DNA from 4 places in the Skermanella rosea genome. Region 2 is predicted to be linked to each of the others. Evidence: predicted binding sites of a transcription regulator. Region 2 holds the regulator's gene; each other region holds the start of a gene.
What was found. The regulator PhoB, encoded in region 2, activates phosphate uptake and scavenging genes when phosphate is short. The targets are predictions, from matches to a motif close to TNTCATAAAACTGTCA.

Region 1 (4,241 bases), 2.5 Mb from region 2:
CCCGAAGCTTTCAGGACGTCGGCGACAAGGGGGATGAGCGGTCCCATCTCGGAATGCCTGTGCCGCGCAATCAGGTCGAGCAGTCCGGCTTCCCCCAGCATGACGCCGGTCGCGGACCGGCCTTCGATCACCGCGTCGCTGTAGAAGAACAGGAACGAACCGGGCGGGAAGGGTTCGACGATGGTGTCGTAGATCTCTTCGTCGCAGATTCCGGGATACACTCCGCTGCCGTCCAGCAGGCGGATGCGGGTGGAATCCCCGATCACCGGGTTGGTCGAGCCTGCCGCCGCATAGGTCAGCGTGTCGTCCGCCGTATCGATGATGCCGTAGAGGGCGGTCGCGAAGTGTCCGATGGGCAGCACCTCCAGCAGCTCCCGGGAAAGCTGATCCAGCATCGCGGCAGGGTCGCCGATCAGCGCGCGGATGTCGCTCCGCGTGATCAGGGTATGCAGTCGGAAGGTATTGATCGCCTGATCGACCTGTAGGCTGATCGGCTTTTGACCGTCGGTTGGCAGATGAGTCAGATACAGTCTACAAGGTTGCCTCGCAGTACGAGCGTCGAGCGGGTTTATAACAGCCTTTTGTTGAGGTCTTAAGGTATTACTGTATCAGTGAAAGACAATTACCTAACGATTCAAATATTTGTATGTATAACAAACAACTATAATATTCGGGGTGCAAGCCTGCGCGAAGGATCGGCGCTGCCTATTCCCCGCCGGCGACCCTCTCGGCCAAAGTCGCGATCACGCCGTAGCCGACGGTATCGGCCGGGTCCAGTTCCTTGAGCTTCGCCAGCATGGCCAGCGACTCTCCGGTACGGCCGCCGCGCAGGGTGATGAAGCTCAGGGCTTTCAGGGTGAACAGATAGAAATGGGAGGCGCCGGTCACGGAAGCCCAATCGGCGGCACCGGGGGACAGGCTGCGCCAGTCCGGATCGAACCCGCCGACGTGGGCCGCGGCGTCGAGCGCGATCAGGGCGACGCGCTCCGCCTGGTCCAGGCGGCGCTGGTTGAAGTAGAACTTGTAGAGGGCGTAGAACACCGGCAGGACCTTCGGCCCCAGATGATGCGCTTCCCACAGCAGGCTTTCCGATGCCTCCAGGTCGCCGGCCAAGCGCGCCTTCACCGCCTCCTGAAGGCGGGCATCGATATGTTCGGGGACGTCGCCGAACGCCATCCTGCCGTCGGGGATTCGGAATTCGATCTGTCGCATCGCGGTATCTCCTGCCGGCAAGTTGGCCCCCCGTTAATACCATAAATTTTTTATGGGTATAAGGCTGTTTCTCGCAAGTCCCCGCGAAGGCGCCGCCTTGTCGGGTTTGCGACAGGCCTCTGTCGGCAAGCTGCCACGGTTCAGCGGGCTCGAAATAAAAGTCCGCGCAAAATCAATGATTTGCAAATGGCCCGGATCTTGCTGTGTGGAAGATCCTGAAAAATCTCGTCCTAAGGAGACAGGTTCGATGGTGACGCTGACGGATTCGGCGGTAAGCACTCTCCAGCGGGTCCTGGCCGCTTCGGCCGCCGCGCAGGGCTTGCGCATCCAGGTGGCGGACGGCGGCTGCGCCGGGCTGAAGTACCAGATGGGCCTGGAAGCCGGCGCCGGCGAGGACGACACCGTACTGGAATACGGAGACGTCAAGGTCTTCATCGATGCCGGCAGCATGGTGCACCTGAACGGCGTCGTCGTCGACTATGTCGAGAGCGTCGGCGGCGCCGGCTTCAAGTTTGAGAACCCCAACGCGACATCGACCTGCGGCTGCGGCTCATCCTTCTCCACCTCTTCCTCCTCATGCAGTTCCAAGCCCGCCGGCGGCCATGGCGAAGCGGGCGGGTCGTGCGGCCACGGCCACCATCACTGACGCCGCCGGCAAGGCTGCGCCTCTCGGATACCAGGCCGGTCCGGCACCGGGCCGATACAGGAGAACAGACCAATGTGGAACTACTCTGACAAGCTCAAGGAGCACTTCTTCAACCCGAAGAATGCCGGTGTCCTGGAAGAGGCGAACGCCGTCGGCGAAGTCGGCTCCATTTCCTGCGGCGATGCTCTCCGCCTGATGCTCCAGGTCGAGCCCGAGACACAGGTCATCCAGGATGCCCGCTTCCAGACCTTCGGCTGCGGCTCCGCCATCGCGTCGTCCTCGGCCCTGACCGAAATGATCATCGGCAAGACGGTGGAGGAGGCGCTCCAGGTCACCAACAAGGACATCGCGGATTATCTGGAAGGCCTGCCGCCGGAGAAGATGCACTGCTCGGTCATGGGCGCCGAGGCGCTGCGCGCCGCCATCGCCAACTACCGCGGCGAGGAGTGGGTCGACGACCACGAGGAGGGCGAACTGATCTGCAAGTGCTTCGGCGTCGACGCCGCGATGATCGAGCGCGCGGTCGAGGTCAACGCCCTGACCTCCCTGGAGCAGGTCACCAACTACACGAAGGCCGGCGCCAGCTGCAAGACCTGCCACGAGAAGATCGAGGACCTGCTGGAGAGCCTGCTCGCCAAGCAGGGCAAGGTGCCGGAGCCGGTCGCGGCGAAGGCGCCCGCGGCGCCGGCCCTGGTCGGCCTGGGCGACATCGCCCCGCTCGCCGCGCCCGAGGCGGCCAAACCGGCCACCCCGGCGAAGAAGCTGAGCAACGTCCAGCGCATGCAGATCGTGATCGCTGCGCTGGAGGAGATGCGCCCCTACCTGAAGCAGGACGGCGGCGACGTCGAACTGGTCGATATCGACGGCAAGAACATCTATGTGCGGCTCAGCGGCGCCTGTTCCGGCTGCCAGATGGCGTCGGTCACGATCGAGGGCATCCAGACCAAGCTCGTCGAGAAGCTCGGCGAGTTGGTCCGTGTCATCCCTCACACCATGATGGCGGCGGAGTGAGCGGCATGGGGATCTATCTGGACAACAACGCCACCACCCGGGTCGATCCGGCCGTCGTCGCGGAGATGATGCCGTTCTTCACGGAGCATTTCGGCAATCCGTCGTCGATGCACGGCTACGGCGCCGCGGTCGGCGGCAAGATCGAGTGGGCCCGCGGCGAGGTGCAGAAGCTGATCGGCGCCGCCTTCGACACCGAGATCGTCTTCACCTCGGGCGGGACCGAGTCCGACAGCACGGCCATCCTGTCGGCGCTGAAGGCTTATCCGAAGCGCCGGGAGATCGTGACCTCCGTGGTCGAGCATCCCGCCATCCTCAGCCTCTGCGACTTCCTCGAAAGCAAGGAAGGCTATAGGATCCACCGCATCCCGGTGGACGGGAAGGGGAACCTGGACCTGGAGCGGTACGAGGCGGCCCTGTCCGAGAACGTCGCCGTCGTCTCCATCATGTGGGCCAACAACGAGACGGGGACGATCTTCCCGATCGAGCTGCTGGCCGGCATGGCGAAGAAGGTCGGCGCCTTGTTCCACACCGACGCCGTCCAGGCGGTCGGCAAGTTGCCGATGGACCTGGCGAACTCCGCGATCGACATGCTGTCGCTGTCGGGCCACAAACTGCATGCCCCCAAGGGCATCGGCGCGCTGTACGTCAAGCGCGGGGTCCGCTTCCGGCCGATGCTTCGCGGCGGCCACCAGGAGCGCGGCCGCCGTGCCGGCACCGAGAACGCGCCGGCCATCGTCGGGCTGGGCAAGGCGTGCGAACTGGCCCGCGAGTCCCTGCCCATCGAGCGGACCCAGGTGGCGGCGCTCCGCGACCGCCTGGAGACGGCGCTGGTCGAGGCGATCCCCAACTGCTTCGTCACCGGCAACCCGGCCAACCGCCTGCCCAACACCGCCAACATCGCGTTCGAGTTCATCGAGGGCGAGGCGATCCTGCTGCTGCTGAACGAGGAGGGCATCGCCGCGTCCTCCGGATCGGCCTGCACGTCCGGCTCGCTGGAGCCGAGCCACGTGATGCGGGCGATGGGCGTGCCCTACACGGCGGCCCACGGCGCCACCCGGTTCTCCCTGTCGCGCGACACCACGGCGGAGGAGGTCGATACGGTGATCCGGGTCATGCCCGGCATCATCGAGCGGCTGCGCAAGCTGTCGCCCTACTGGACCGGACAGGGGGCCGCGGCCGGCTTCCAGCCCGTTTATTCCTGATCCTGCGGGAGGGGCGCCGGCATGCTGCCGGCCGGCGCCCCTTCGGTTTTCCCCATCCTCGTGATTCCTCCGCCTGACCCAGGGGTGCGCCGCGATGCCCGAGCCGAGCTCCGTGACGATCAACGACACCACGCTGCGCGACGGCGAGCAGACCGCCGGCGTCGCCTTCA
Region 2 (4,241 bases):
CCTGATGGACGAGCCGTGCTCGGCCCTCGACCCGATCGCGACCGCCCATGTGGAGGAGCTGATCGACGAGCTGCGGGAGAACTACACCATCGTGATCGTCACCCACAACATGCAGCAGGCGGCCCGCGTCTCCCAGCGGACGGCGTTCTTCCACCTGGGCGACATGGTCGAGGTGGGCGACACCGAGGAGATCTTCACCAATCCCCGCGACGAGCGGACCCAGGGCTACATCACCGGCCGCTACGGCTGATCCGGCCCGCCGGCTTGATCGGCGGGACGTCATTCGGGATAATCGGGCAATTCAGGGAAGCGGCGCATGAGCAACGAGCACATCGTCAAGTCGTTCGCGCAGGAACTGCAGCGGCTGGCGAATCTGATCACGCAGATGGGCGGCGTCGCCGAGGCCCAGGTGGAGGCGGCCGTGCAGGCCGTGGTCCGCCGCGACACGACCATCGCGGCCCAGGTGATGCAGTCCGACCTCCGGGTCGACGGCTACGAGCGGGACGTCGACGCGGAGACCCTGCGCCTGCTGGCGCTGCGCCAGCCCATGGCGTCCGACCTGCGCGAGATCGTGTCGGCCCTGAAGATCGCCGCCGACCTGGAGCGGATCGGCGACTACGCCGCCAACATCGCCAAGCGGTCGATCGCCCTGGCCCAGGTGCCGCCGGTCCGCCCGGCCGCGGCGATCCCCCGGATGGGCCGGCTGGTCCAGGAGATCATGAAGGACGTGCTCGACGCCTTCATCGAGCGCGACGTGGAGAAGGCGGTCGCCGCGCGCCGCCGCGACGAGGAGCTGGACGACCTCTACACCAGCCTGTTCCGCGAAGTGCTGACCTACATGATGGAAGACCCGCGCAACATCACCCCCTGCACGCACCTGCTGTTCATCGCGAAGAACCTGGAGCGGATCGGCGACCACGCGACCAACATCGCCGAGACGATCCATTTCCTGGTGATCGGCCATCCGCTGACGACGGAACGCCCCAAGGGCGACGAAAGCAGCTATGCTGTCGTCACCCCCGGGACGGAATCGCAGGGCTAGTATTGGAACAAGGCATCCCATGAATTCGGCGCTGAAACCCCTCGTCCTCATCGTCGAGGACGAGGCGGACCTCGTAACGCTCCTCAAGTACAATCTGGAGAAGGAAAGCTTCCGCACCCTCTCCGCGGGCGACGGCGAGGAGGCCCTGCTCCTCGCCGCCGAGCAGACGCCCAACATCGTCCTGCTGGACTGGATGCTGCCGCTGATGTCCGGCCTCGAGGTGTGCCGCCAGATGCGGCGCAATCCCAAGACCCGCGACATCCCGATCATCATGCTGACCGCCCGCGGCGAGGAGGCGGACAAGGTCCGCGGCCTCAATTCCGGGGCCGACGACTATATCGCCAAGCCCTTCTCTCCGACCGAGCTGGTCGCCCGGATGCGCGCCGTCCTCCGCCGCGCCAGCCCCGGCCTGGCGGAGGAGCTGCTGCGGTTCAACGACGTGGTGATGGACCTCGCGGCCCACCGGGTGCGCCGCCAGGGCCGCGACATCCACCTGGGGCCGACCGAATTCCGCCTGCTGCGCCATTTCATGCAGCATCCCGGCCGGGTTTTCTCGCGCGAGCAGCTGCTCGACCTGGTCTGGGGACACGACGTCTATGTGGAGCCCCGCACCGTCGACGTGCATATCCGCCGGCTGCGCAAGGCGCTGAACGAGGAAAACGACAACGACCTGATCCGCACCGTCCGCTCGGCGGGCTACGCGCTCGACGTGAAGGGCGGCGGCGCCTGATCCCGGTCCTGGAGACACCCCGGCTGGTCCTGCGCCCGCTGGAGCTTTCCGACGCCGGCGCGGTCCAGGACGTCTTTCCCCGGTGGGAGATCGTGCGGTTCCTCGCCGGCCATGTCCCGTGGCCCTATCCGGCCGACGGCGCCCTGTCCTACATCCGGGACGTGGCGCTTCCCGCCATGGAGCGGGGAACGGAATGGCACTGGTCCATCAGGCCCCGGCCGGATCCGGACCGGCTGATCGGCGTCATCAGCCTGATGGACAAGCCCGACGACAACCGCGGGCTCTGGCTCGACCCCGCCTGGCAGGGGCGGGGCCTGATGACGGAGGCAAGCGCCGCCGCCATCCATTTCTGGTTCGAAGCCCTCGGCCGGCCCGTCCTCAGGGTCCAGAAGGCCGAGATCAACCTGCGCTCCCGCCGGCTGTCGGAGCGCGACGGCATGCGGCTGGTCGGAACCCATGACAGGGATTTCGTCTCCGGCCGCTTCCCCGCCGGGATCTGGGAAATCACCCGGGAAGAGTGGCGCCGCCGGTAACCGGCCGGCGGAGTCAGACGAACAGCATGTTGCCGTCGCCGGGCGCCCCGTTCAGCAGCGTGACGACGCCGCCGGTCACCACCGGCACGTCGTCGCGCAGGGCGGACGCGTCCAGGCCGATCGCCTTCAGCGCCATCTCGCAGACCATCACCGTGACGCCCAGGGCGACGCAGGCCTCCAGCAGTTCCTCGAACTCGGCGAGGCCGCTGCGGCCGAAATGGGCGTTGCGCTCCTCCGGCGACGAGCCGTCGTCGGCAGGGTCCAGCCCGCGCCAGCCGCCGCCGGCCTTCAGCGCCAGGACCGCCCGTCCGGTGAAGAACAGGGTGGCCTTGCGGTTGGTCGCCGCCGCGGCGCTCGCCATCACCAGCGCGTAGTGGACCCGGTCGAACCCGCCGGAGAACACCACCAGCGACAGCGTCGAAGCCCCGCTCATGGCAGGGCTCCCTCAGGCCCGGACGGGTGCCCGGACAGGTCCGTGATGGTCGGATGGTGCCCGCACAGCGGGCACTCCGGATCGGGCTGGACCCGGACCTTGTGGAAGCTGGTGTGGAGCGCGTCGTACATCAGCAACTGCCCCGACAGGCTGTCCCCGACGCCGAGCAGCTCCTTCAGGACCTCGATCGCCTGGATCGAGCCGACGGCGCCGGCCAGCGCGCCCAGCACGCCGCCCTCGGCGCAGCTCGGCACCAGCCCGCGCGGCGGCGGTTCGCGGAAGATGCAGCGGTAGCAGGGGTTGGGACCGCCCAGATAGGATTTGAAGGTGGAGATCTGCCCGTCGAACCGCAGCATAGCCGCCGATACCAGCGTCCGGCCGCCGAGATGGCAGGCGTCCGCCAGCAGGTACCGGGCGGCGAAATTGTCGGTTCCGTCGGCCACCACGTCGTAGTCGGCGATCAGCCCCATGGCGTTGGCCGCGGTCAGCCGCTCCCGGTGGATTTCGAGCCGGACGTCCGGGTTGATGGCTTCCAGCCGCGCCTTTGCGCTCTCCACCTTGGGCGTCCCGATCGCGGCGGTGTCGTGGATGATCTGGCGCTGCAGGTTGGACAGGTCGACCACATCGGGGTCGATCACCCCGAGGACACCCACCCCCGCCGCCGCGAGATAGAGCAGGAGCGGCGATCCCAGCCCGCCGGCCCCTACCACCAGTACCCGCGACTTCAGCAGCACCTCCTGCCCGATGCCGCCGACCTCCGGCAGGATGATGTGGCGGGCGTAGCGCTCGACCTGCGCGTCGGTAAAATCCATAAGGTGCTGACCTGGTGTTTGCTAGTTTCCGCCCGCCGGTCTCCAGCGGGAAGGGAACACTTCCGTTTCATCCTGGCCGGACTTCTTCCCGTCAGTTTGCGCGTGGATGCGCGGGTCAAGCCCGCGCATGACGAAAAAGGAGCCAGCCGGACCCGCCCGTCACCGGACCCACATGCCAAGGCCTCCCAAGCACGGGAGGCAGGCGAAGGCTCCCTTTTCCGTCATGGCCGGACTTGATCCGGCCATCCACGCGCGAACTTCCTCCTGGAAGAAACCCGACTTCTGCCTTACTCCAGCCCCTCGAACAGGGCGGTCGACAGGTAACGCTCGGCGAACGACGGGATGATCACGACGATCAGCTTGCCCTCGTTCTCCGGCCGCTGGCCGACCTCGATCGCCGCCGCCAGCGCGGCGCCCGACGAGATGCCGACCGCCAGGCCCTCGACCCGGGCCGCCTTGCGGGCGGTCTCGAAGGCGCGCTGGTTGGAAATGCGCAGCACCTCGTCGATCAGGTCCTTCTTCAGGATGTCGGGCACGAAGCCGGCGCCGATGCCCTGGATCTTGTGCGGGCCGGGCAGGCCGCCCGACAGCACCGGGCTGTCCTCCGGCTCGACCGCGATGACCTTGAAGTCGGGCTTGCGCTGCTTGATCACCTCGCCGACGCCGGTCAGCGTGCCGCCGGTGCCGACGC
Region 3 (4,241 bases), 1.6 Mb from region 2:
CGCTCCGGGGCCAGGCGGCCGAGTTGGCCGAGCAGATCGCGATGACCGTCTACTGCGACGCCGAGCTGAGCCGGCGCGCTGCGCTGCTGCGCAGCTTCAAGGGCGTCGGGCCGCTGACCTCGGCCATGCTGGTCGCCTATCTGCCCGAACTCGGCTCGCTGAACGAGAAGCAGGTAGCCAGCCTGGCCGGGCTTGCGCCGTTCGCCTGCGACAGCGGCACGTTGCGGGGGGTGCGCCGGATTTACGGCGGCCGCGCCAAGGTGCGCCATGCGCTGTTCCACGTCGCCCGCATCGGTCTGCGCTGGAACCCGGTGCTCAAGAAGTTGTACGAGCGCCTCAAGGCGCGCGGCAAAGCGGGGAAGGTGGCGCTGGTCGCCTGCATGCGCAAGGCCCTGGTGATGCTCAACGCCCTGCTCAAGGCGGGTGAGCCTTGGGACCCGGACCACGAAGCGAAAAAGGCCGACCAGGCGGCATTGCGCAAGACGGCCACGGCTGTGGCCGAGGCTACGTCCCCGGCCGCCGCCTGAGGCTCCATCCCTTTGTTCGATCGGCGGCACCATCCCTCCGTCCCGACCTGGGGTCCACTTGGCGGCGCGTGGAACGGCGGTCAAGGATGGCCGAAGGCCACCGCGGAGCGGCGCGCAGCGTCCTTGAGGGCCGTTCCACGCGCCGTCACACTTGGCCCGAACGGGGGGCGGCTCCAACTCCCACTGTTTGACCACTGACACAGTCCAAAGCAGGACACGGCTACACGTCTGCACCACCACAGTGGAAAATTGTGCTTGATGAGGAGACAACAACCGCCAAATAACAGTTGCTACGGCGCTCCGCTCCGCCGAGCGTCATATGAAACACTGTGCGGGACTACTAGTAATATTCGTAGGAGCGCGCCTCGACGTCGCGGTCCATGTCGCGCCAGGCGGCATCCTCCGGGTCGGTGTCGAAATCCTCGACCACTTCCTCCATGTCATAGTCCGACCACCTCAGCACCGAGATCATGAACTCGACCTGGTCGGGCCGAAGCCCCACCTTGCGTGCCATCTCCGGCGTGTCACGCCCTTCCCGGACATACTGGACGAGATTGCGGACCCGCCGGAAGACATCCTCCTCCACCTCGGGGTCGTAGGCGAAGACGTCCAGGAACTTGCGGGTCCAGATCCCGTCGCTCTCGAACCCGGTCGGAAGCCGCACCTCGTGCCGGTCGGCCACCAGCCGGGCCAGCTCCACCTGAGCCGCCGTCGGGCGGCTATCGCCGTCGGATTTCCGGGCCACTCAACCAATCCTTCCTTAACGCGGGCGATGGCATGGTTAATACACCCATGCCTCAACGCATAATCGCATCCGGAAATCCTCATGGCGAGAGCTAATTTCCGCCATCTTCACAGCCTGTGGATAACTTCACTCGCCGGGTTCCACAAGCTATCCACAGCCGCGGCGTCTATCTCGGCCGGGCGTGCTCTGCTAGTCTCCCGGACATGGAAACGATGACCACTGATCCTCGCGCCGCCCGCCCCGCGGATGCTGCCGGACGACGCCCCAGCTACCGAATCACCCCGCACAACGCCGAGGCTGAACAGAGCCTGCTGGGCGCCATCCTGACCAACAACAAGGCCTACGAGAAGGTCGGCGAGTTCCTGAAGCCGGAGCATTTCTACGATCCGGTCCACAGCCGAATCTTCGAGACGATCCATACCCTGATCCAGCGCGGCGAGGTCGCGGACCCGATCACGCTGAAGCGCTATTTCGAAGGCGATCCGGCGCTCGAGAGCGTCGGCGGCGTCGGCTACCTGGCCGAACTGGCCGGCAGCGTGGTCTCGGTGGTCAATTCCGAGCATTACGGCCGAATCATCCACGACATGTACCTCCGCCGCCAGCTCATCGACATGGGCGAGGACATGGTCAACGAGGCCTACAGCCACAACCTCGAGGGGGCGGCCCTCGAGCAGATCGAAGGGGCGGAGAAGAAGCTCTTCGACCTGGCGACCACGGGCGACATCCAGGGCGGGTTCCAGCCGTTCAGCCAATCGCTCCGAGTCGCCATTGAGATGGCGGAGGAGGCGTTCAAGCGGGACAGCCAGGTCACCGGTGTCACCACCGGCCTGATCGATCTGGACCGCAAGCTGGGCGGCCTCCATCCCAGCGACCTGCTGATCCTCGCCGGGCGCCCGTCCATGGGCAAGACCGCGCTCGCCACCAACATCGCGTTCGCCGCGGCCAAGGCACACCTGCGCACCGACGGCAAGGAGGGCGCCGGGGTCGCCTTCTTCTCGCTGGAAATGTCTGCCGAGCAGCTGGCCACCCGTATCCTGGCAGACGAGGCGCAGGTCGCCTCGGAGAAGATCCGGCGCGGCGACCTGAAGCCGGAAGACTTCCAGCGCTTCTCGGAAGCCAGCAGCATCCTGTCGCGCGTCCCCTTCTATGTGGACGACACGCCGGCCTTGAGCATCGCGGCGGTCCGGACCCGGTCGCGCCGGCTGGCGCGCACGTCGGGCGGCCTCGGGCTGATCGTGGTCGACTACCTTCAGCTGCTGCGCGGCTCCGGAGGCAAGGGCAACGAGAACCGGGTGCAGGAAATCTCCGAGATCACCCGCGGCCTCAAGGCCATCGCGAAGGAGCTGGACGTCCCGGTCATGGCCCTATCCCAGTTGTCCCGCGCCGTCGAGCAGCGCGAGGACAAGCGGCCCCAGCTGTCCGACTTGCGTGAGTCCGGCTCGATCGAGCAGGACGCCGACGTGGTCATGTTCGTCTTCCGCGAGCAGTACTACCTGGAACGGGCCGAACCGAGCCGGCGGCCCGACGAGGCCGACGACAAGTTCAACGACCGCTACCAGCGCTGGCAGCAGCGGCTGGGCGAGGTCCACAATACAGGCGAAGTCATCATCGCCAAGCAGCGCCACGGACCGATCGGTACGGTTCGCCTGTTCTTCGACGGCCAGTACACCAAGTTCGGCGACCTGGACCAGAGCCACCCGGGCGGCGGCGGCGGCGACTACGAGTGAGGGAAATCGGGGGGCGCGGCCGGAGACGGCCCGCCCCCATCCACCTATGGGCACCCTCGGGTGCCCCTGCCGTTGACAGTGTTATGACGGTTGGCTAGGGTGCGCCGCACAAGGTTGCGCGCTGAGGTAAAGTTGCAACGGCACCAGCGGTTTGGGTGTGTGGTTTCAGCCGTTCCCTCAACGCGTCCGGCCCGAGTGTCATGCCCGGCACGGGGGCACGGGTGAGCGGGAGCGCCGCCCGCTAGGTTGCCACGGGGGATCAATGGGCTTCCTGACCACGACCGGCCGCGCCTTCCTGATATTTCTGGAGGCGACCGGCCGGCTGATGCTGTTTACCGGTGTCGCCGTCTCGCACTGCTTCCGGCCTCCGTTCTATCTGCGCCTGATCGGCCGGCAGATGATCGACATAGGCTATTATTCGCTGCCGGTCGTCGGGCTGACCGCCCTGTTCACCGGCATGGTGCTGGCCTTGCAGAGCTATACCGGCTTCGCCCGCTTCCAGGCGGAAGGCGCCGTGGCGACGGTGGTCGTGCTCTCCGTCACGCGCGAACTGGGGCCGGTGCTCGCCGGCCTCATGGTGGCCGGCCGCATCGGCGCCTCGATGGCTGCCGAGATCGGGACCATGCGGGTGACCGAACAGGTCGACGCACTGTCCACCCTGGCGACCAACCCCTTCAAGTACCTGGTGGTGCCCCGCCTCGTCGCCGGGCTCACCATGCTGCCCCTGCTGGTCGTCGTCGCCGACATCATCGGCGTCTTCGGCGGGTTCCTGATCGGTGTCTACCGGCTGGACTTCAACCCGGCCGCCTATATCGGCCGCACCTGGGAATACCTGGTGCCGATGGACGTCATCTCCGGCCTGGTGAAGGCGGCGGTCTTCGGGTTCGTGATCGCACTGATGGGCTGCTACCACGGCTACCAGTCGCGCGGCGGCGCCCAGGGCGTGGGCGCCGCGACGACCAACGCGGTCGTGTCCTCCTCCATCCTGATCCTGGTGTTCAATTACCTGATCACCGGCCTGTTCTTTTCGCGATGAGCGCCATGACACATACCGCAGTGGGGAAGCCGGCCGATGCAGCGCCCGGGGTTCGGGCCGAGGCCGGGACGCCGAAGCTGAAGCTGTCCGGCGTCCACAAGTCGTTCGGCAGCAAGCATGTGCTGAACGGCCTCGACCTGGAAGTCGGACGCGCGGAATCGCTGGTGGTGATCGGCGGGTCGGGCACCGGCAAATCGGTGATGCTG
Region 4 (4,241 bases), 580 kb from region 2:
TTGCCGACGGTGTCGAAATCCACGTCGCCCTGGGCATGGATCGTATAGGCCCCCAGCGTCTCGGTCTGGCCGTAGAGCTGGCGCAGCGGCACGCCCATCGCCATGAAGAAGCGGAAGGTCTCCGGCCCCAGCGCCGCCCCGCCGGTCGCGGCCGAGCGCAGGTTGGAGAATCCCAGCCGGTCGCGCAGCGCGCGGAACAGCAGCAGGTCGGCCAGCCAGGACCGCTTGCCCTTGTCCAGCGCCTCCAGCCCCACCTTCATCCCGTACTCGTACAGGCGCCGCTTGAGCGGCGAGGCGTCCATGATCCGGGCGCGGACGTCGGCCGCGATCTGCTCCCACACCCGCGGGGCGAACAGCACGAAGGTCGGCCCGACCTCCCGGAAATCGTGCATCATCGTCTCGGGTTCCTCGACGAAGTTCACGGTCATCCGGCTCAGCAGCGCCTTTCCCAGCACATAGACCTGCTCCATGATCCAGGGCAGCGGCAGCACCGAGACATACTCGTCCCGCGGCCCCTTGGCATCGACGTCCAGGTACGAGGCGCAGTGCCGGATCACCCGGCCGGCCGGCAGCATCGCCAGCTTGGGGTTGGCCGTCGTGCCCGAGGTGGTGCACAGCACCGCCACGTCCTCGCCCCGTCCCGCCGCCACCATCTCGTCGTACAGGGCGGGAAACTCCGACGCGACCGCGTCGCCGTGATGCATCAGCTCGGTCACGGAGACCAACCGCGGGTCTGAATGCTTCCGCATGCCGCGCGGGTCGCTGTAGACGATCAGCTTCACGGTGGCGATCCGGTCGCCCAGCTCCAGCAGCTTGTCGACCTGCTCCTCGTCCTCGGCGAACACCACCTTGGCGTCGCTGTAGGTCACGAGATACGCGATCTCCTCGTCCAGCGCGTCCCGGTACATGCCCAGGCTCATGGCGCCCACGGCATGGGCGGCGATCTCGGCGCAGACCCAGTCCGGCCGGTTGTCGCCCACGATCCCGACCACGTCGCCCCGGCCGACGCCGTAATGGTGCAGCCCCAGCGCGAAACCCTTGACCCGCGCCTGGTACTGGCTCCAGCTCAGGCTGTGCCAGATGCCCAGGTCCTTGACCCGGAGCGCCACCTCGTCCGGGTGGTTGCGCGCGTGGACCTGGAGCAGCTTCGGGAAGGTGTCGAACAGCGACAGGTCGGGCAGCCCGTTGACGGTTCCGGCGTCCATCACGCCACCTTCCCGGCCGGCACGGCCACGTCGTCCTCGTCGCTCAGCACGTCGTCGGCCTCGCCCAGGTAGGCCCGCTTGACATGGGCGTTCGCCAGGACCTCCTCCGGATAGCCCTCGGCGATCTTCTTGCCGAAATCCAGCACCATGACCCGGTGGGAGATGTCCATGACCACGCCCATGTCGTGCTCGATCATCACGACGGTCATGCCGTACTCCTCGTTCAGGTCGACGATGTAGCGGGCCATGTCCTCCTTCTCCTCCAGGTTCATGCCGGCCATCGGCTCGTCCAGCAGGATCAGGTCCGGCTTCAGCGCCATGGCGCGGGCCAGCTCGACCCGCTTGCGCAACCCGTAGGAAAGCGTGCCGGCGACCGCCTTGCGGACATGCTGGATGTCCAGGAAGTCGATGATCTCCTCGATCTCGCGGCGGTGCTCCAGCTCCTCCTTCCGCGCGCCGGTGAACCAGTACAGCGCGCCGGTCAGGAAGTTGTTCTTCATCAGGTGGTGGCGCCCGACCATGATGTTGTCCAGCACCGTCATGTGCCCGAACAGCGCCAGGTTCTGGAACGTGCGGCCGATGCCGATCTCGGCCCGGTGGTTGGGCGTCATCCGCGTGATATCCCGTCCCTTGAACAGGATCTGGCCCTCGGTCGGGCTGTACCGGCCGGAAATGCAATTGACCATGGAGGTCTTGCCGGCCCCGTTGGGACCGATGATCGAGAACAGCTCGCCCTTGTCGATGCTGAAGCTCACATCCGTCAAGGCGCGGACACCGCCGAACCGCAGCGACACATGTCGGGCTTCGAAAATGGGCGTATCGGCTTTCACCGCGCGTCCTCCCTGTCACGTTCTTATTGGGCGTACCTTTTTCGTTCGTACGACCCTTGCGCAGCAAGGTGCGATACCGGCTTCGTAAATTCAAGATGAATAGCTTGCACCCGTAAGTTCCCGGTACGGGCGCAGAGAGTCCCCGCCGAAAAACCGCGCCTGCCTGGTTTGGGACAATGAGGCGCAGCGGCAAAGAGCCTCATCGCGCATCAGGCAAGAGCCCGGCAAAACTGCCGGCAGGCCAAAACAGTCGGCAGGCATCGAGTCCAAGGGGCTGAAGTCCTGCAATAAACCTGGCAATAAACCTAAAAGAGAGGATCTAGCCGTGCTTGAAGCCTATCGCCAGCATGTCGCTGAGCGTGCCGCGCTCGGGATTTCGCCGCTGCCGCTGTCCGCCAGGCAGACCGAGGAACTGATCGGCCTGCTGAAGACGCCTCCCGCGGGCGAGGAGCGGTTCCTGGTCGATCTGGTGACCTACCGCGTGCCGGCGGGCGTCGACGATGCCGCCAAGGTCAAGGCCGCCTTCCTGGCCCAGGTCGCCAAGGGGGAGGAGTCCTGCGCGCTGATCTCCAGGGTCAAGGCGACGGAACTGCTCGGCACCATGCTCGGGGGCTTCAACATCGGTCCGCTGATCGGCCTGCTGGCCGACGCCGAATGCGGCGCGGCCGCGGCGGAGGGGCTGAAGACGACCCTCCTCATGTTCGACTATTTCCACGACGTCAAGGAACTGGCCGACCAGGGCAACGCCAACGCCAGGGCGGTGATGCGGTCCTGGGCCGATGCCGAGTGGTTCACCTCGCGCCCGGAGGTTCCGGAAAGCCTCACCCTGACCATCTTCAAGGTGACCGGGGAGACCAACACCGACGATCTGTCGCCGGCCCCCGATGCCTGGTCGCGCCCGGACATCCCGCTGCATGCGCTCGCCATGCTGAAGAACCCCCGCCCCGGCATCGAGCCGGACGAGCCCGGCGCCCGCGGCCCGGTGAGGCAGCTCGAGTCGCTGAAGGCCAAGGGCAATCTGGTGGCCTATGTCGGCGACGTGGTCGGCACCGGCTCGTCGCGCAAGTCCGCCACCAACTCCGTGCTCTGGTGGACCGGCGAGGACATCGCCTATGTCCCGAACAAGCGTTTCGGCGGCGTCTGCCTGGGCAGCAAGATCGCGCCGATCTTCTACAACACCATGGAGGACGCGGGCGCGCTGCCGATCGAGCTGGACGTCTCCCGGATGGAGATGGGCGACGTCGTCGAGTTGCGCCCCTATGAAGGCAAGGCCCTGAAGGACGGCGAGGTGATCGCCGAGTTCAAGGTCAAGTCCGACGTGATCTTCGACGAGGTCCGGGCCGGCGGCCGCATCCCGCTGATCATCGGCCGCGGCCTGACGGCCCGCGCCCGCGAGGCGCTGGGCCTGGAGCCGTCCACCCTGTTCCGGCTGCCGTCGGCCCCGGCCGACAGCGGCAAGGGCTTCTCGCTGGCCCAGAAGATGGTCGGCCGCGCCTGCGGCGTGCCGGACGGACAGGGCATCCGCCCCGGCACCTATTGCGAGCCGAGGATGACCACCGTCGGCTCGCAGGACACCACCGGCCCGATGACCCGGGACGAGCTGAAGGACCTGGCCTGCCTGGGCTTCTCCGCCGATCTCGTGATGCAGTCCTTCTGCCATACCGCGGCATATCCCAAGCTGGTGGACGTGAAGATGCACCACGAACTGCCGGCCTTCATCGCCACCCGCGGCGGCGTGTCCCTGCGGCCGGGCGACGGCGTCATCCACTCCTGGCTTAACCGCCTGCTGATGCCCGACACCGTCGGCACCGGCGGCGACAGCCACACGCGCTTCCCGATCGGCATCTCCTTCCCGGCCGGCTCCGGCCTGGTCGCCTTCGCCGCCGCCACCGGCGTGATGCCGCTGGACATGCCGGAAAGCGTGCTGGTGCGCTTCACCGGCACCATGCAGCCGGGCGTCACGCTGCGCGACCTGGTCAACGCGATTCCCCTCTACGCCATCCGCCAGGGCCTGCTGACGGTCGAGAAGAAGGGCAAGAAGAACATCTTCTCCGGCCGCATCCTGGAGATCGAGGGGCTGCCCGACCTGAAGGTCGAGCAGGCGTTCGAGCTGAGCGACGCATCGGCCGAACGGTCCGCCGCCGCCTGCACGGTGCGCCTGAACGAGGAGCCGATCATCGAGTACATGCGCTCCAACATCACGCTG

Region 1: the regulator PhoB is predicted to act here: its motif matches at 1,311-1,326, upstream of JL101_RS16725 (HesB/IscA family protein).
Region 3: the regulator PhoB is predicted to act here: its motif matches at 3,073-3,088, upstream of JL101_RS07345 (MlaE family ABC transporter permease).
Region 4: the regulator PhoB is predicted to act here: its motif matches at 2,319-2,334, upstream of acnB (bifunctional aconitate hydratase 2/2-methylisocitrate dehydratase).

Annotation. Positions count from the first base shown of each region.
Region 1 covers NZ_CP086111.1:3,594,309-3,598,549, reverse strand. Annotated here, with positions in the region: gene JL101_RS16735 (PP2C family protein-serine/threonine phosphatase) at 1-395, opposite strand, end outside; gene JL101_RS16730 (hypothetical protein) at 706-1,212, opposite strand; gene JL101_RS16725 (HesB/IscA family protein) at 1,460-1,858, shown strand; gene nifU (Fe-S cluster assembly protein NifU) at 1,931-2,869, shown strand; gene nifS (cysteine desulfurase NifS) at 2,875-4,071, shown strand; gene nifV (homocitrate synthase) at 4,166-4,241, shown strand, end outside.
Region 2 covers NZ_CP086111.1:6,084,926-6,089,166, forward strand. Annotated here, with positions in the region: gene pstB (phosphate ABC transporter ATP-binding protein PstB) at 1-250, shown strand, start outside; gene phoU (phosphate signaling complex protein PhoU) at 317-1,042, shown strand; gene phoB (phosphate regulon transcriptional regulator PhoB) at 1,062-1,772, shown strand; gene JL101_RS28515 (GNAT family N-acetyltransferase) at 1,811-2,305, shown strand; gene JL101_RS28520 (DsrE family protein) at 2,319-2,738, opposite strand; gene JL101_RS28525 (HesA/MoeB/ThiF family protein) at 2,735-3,550, opposite strand; gene cysK (cysteine synthase A) at 3,838-4,241, opposite strand, start outside.
Region 3 covers NZ_CP086111.1:1,585,169-1,589,409, reverse strand. Annotated here, with positions in the region: gene JL101_RS07360 (IS110 family RNA-guided transposase) at 1-527, shown strand, start outside; gene JL101_RS07355 (hypothetical protein) at 868-1,272, opposite strand; gene JL101_RS07350 (replicative DNA helicase) at 1,485-2,999, shown strand; gene JL101_RS07345 (MlaE family ABC transporter permease) at 3,262-4,035, shown strand; gene JL101_RS07340 (ABC transporter ATP-binding protein) at 4,041-4,241, shown strand, end outside.
Region 4 covers NZ_CP086111.1:566,536-570,776, forward strand. Annotated here, with positions in the region: gene JL101_RS02685 (long-chain fatty acid--CoA ligase) at 1-1,205, opposite strand, end outside; gene JL101_RS02690 (ABC transporter ATP-binding protein) at 1,205-2,035, opposite strand; gene acnB (bifunctional aconitate hydratase 2/2-methylisocitrate dehydratase) at 2,361-4,241, shown strand, end outside.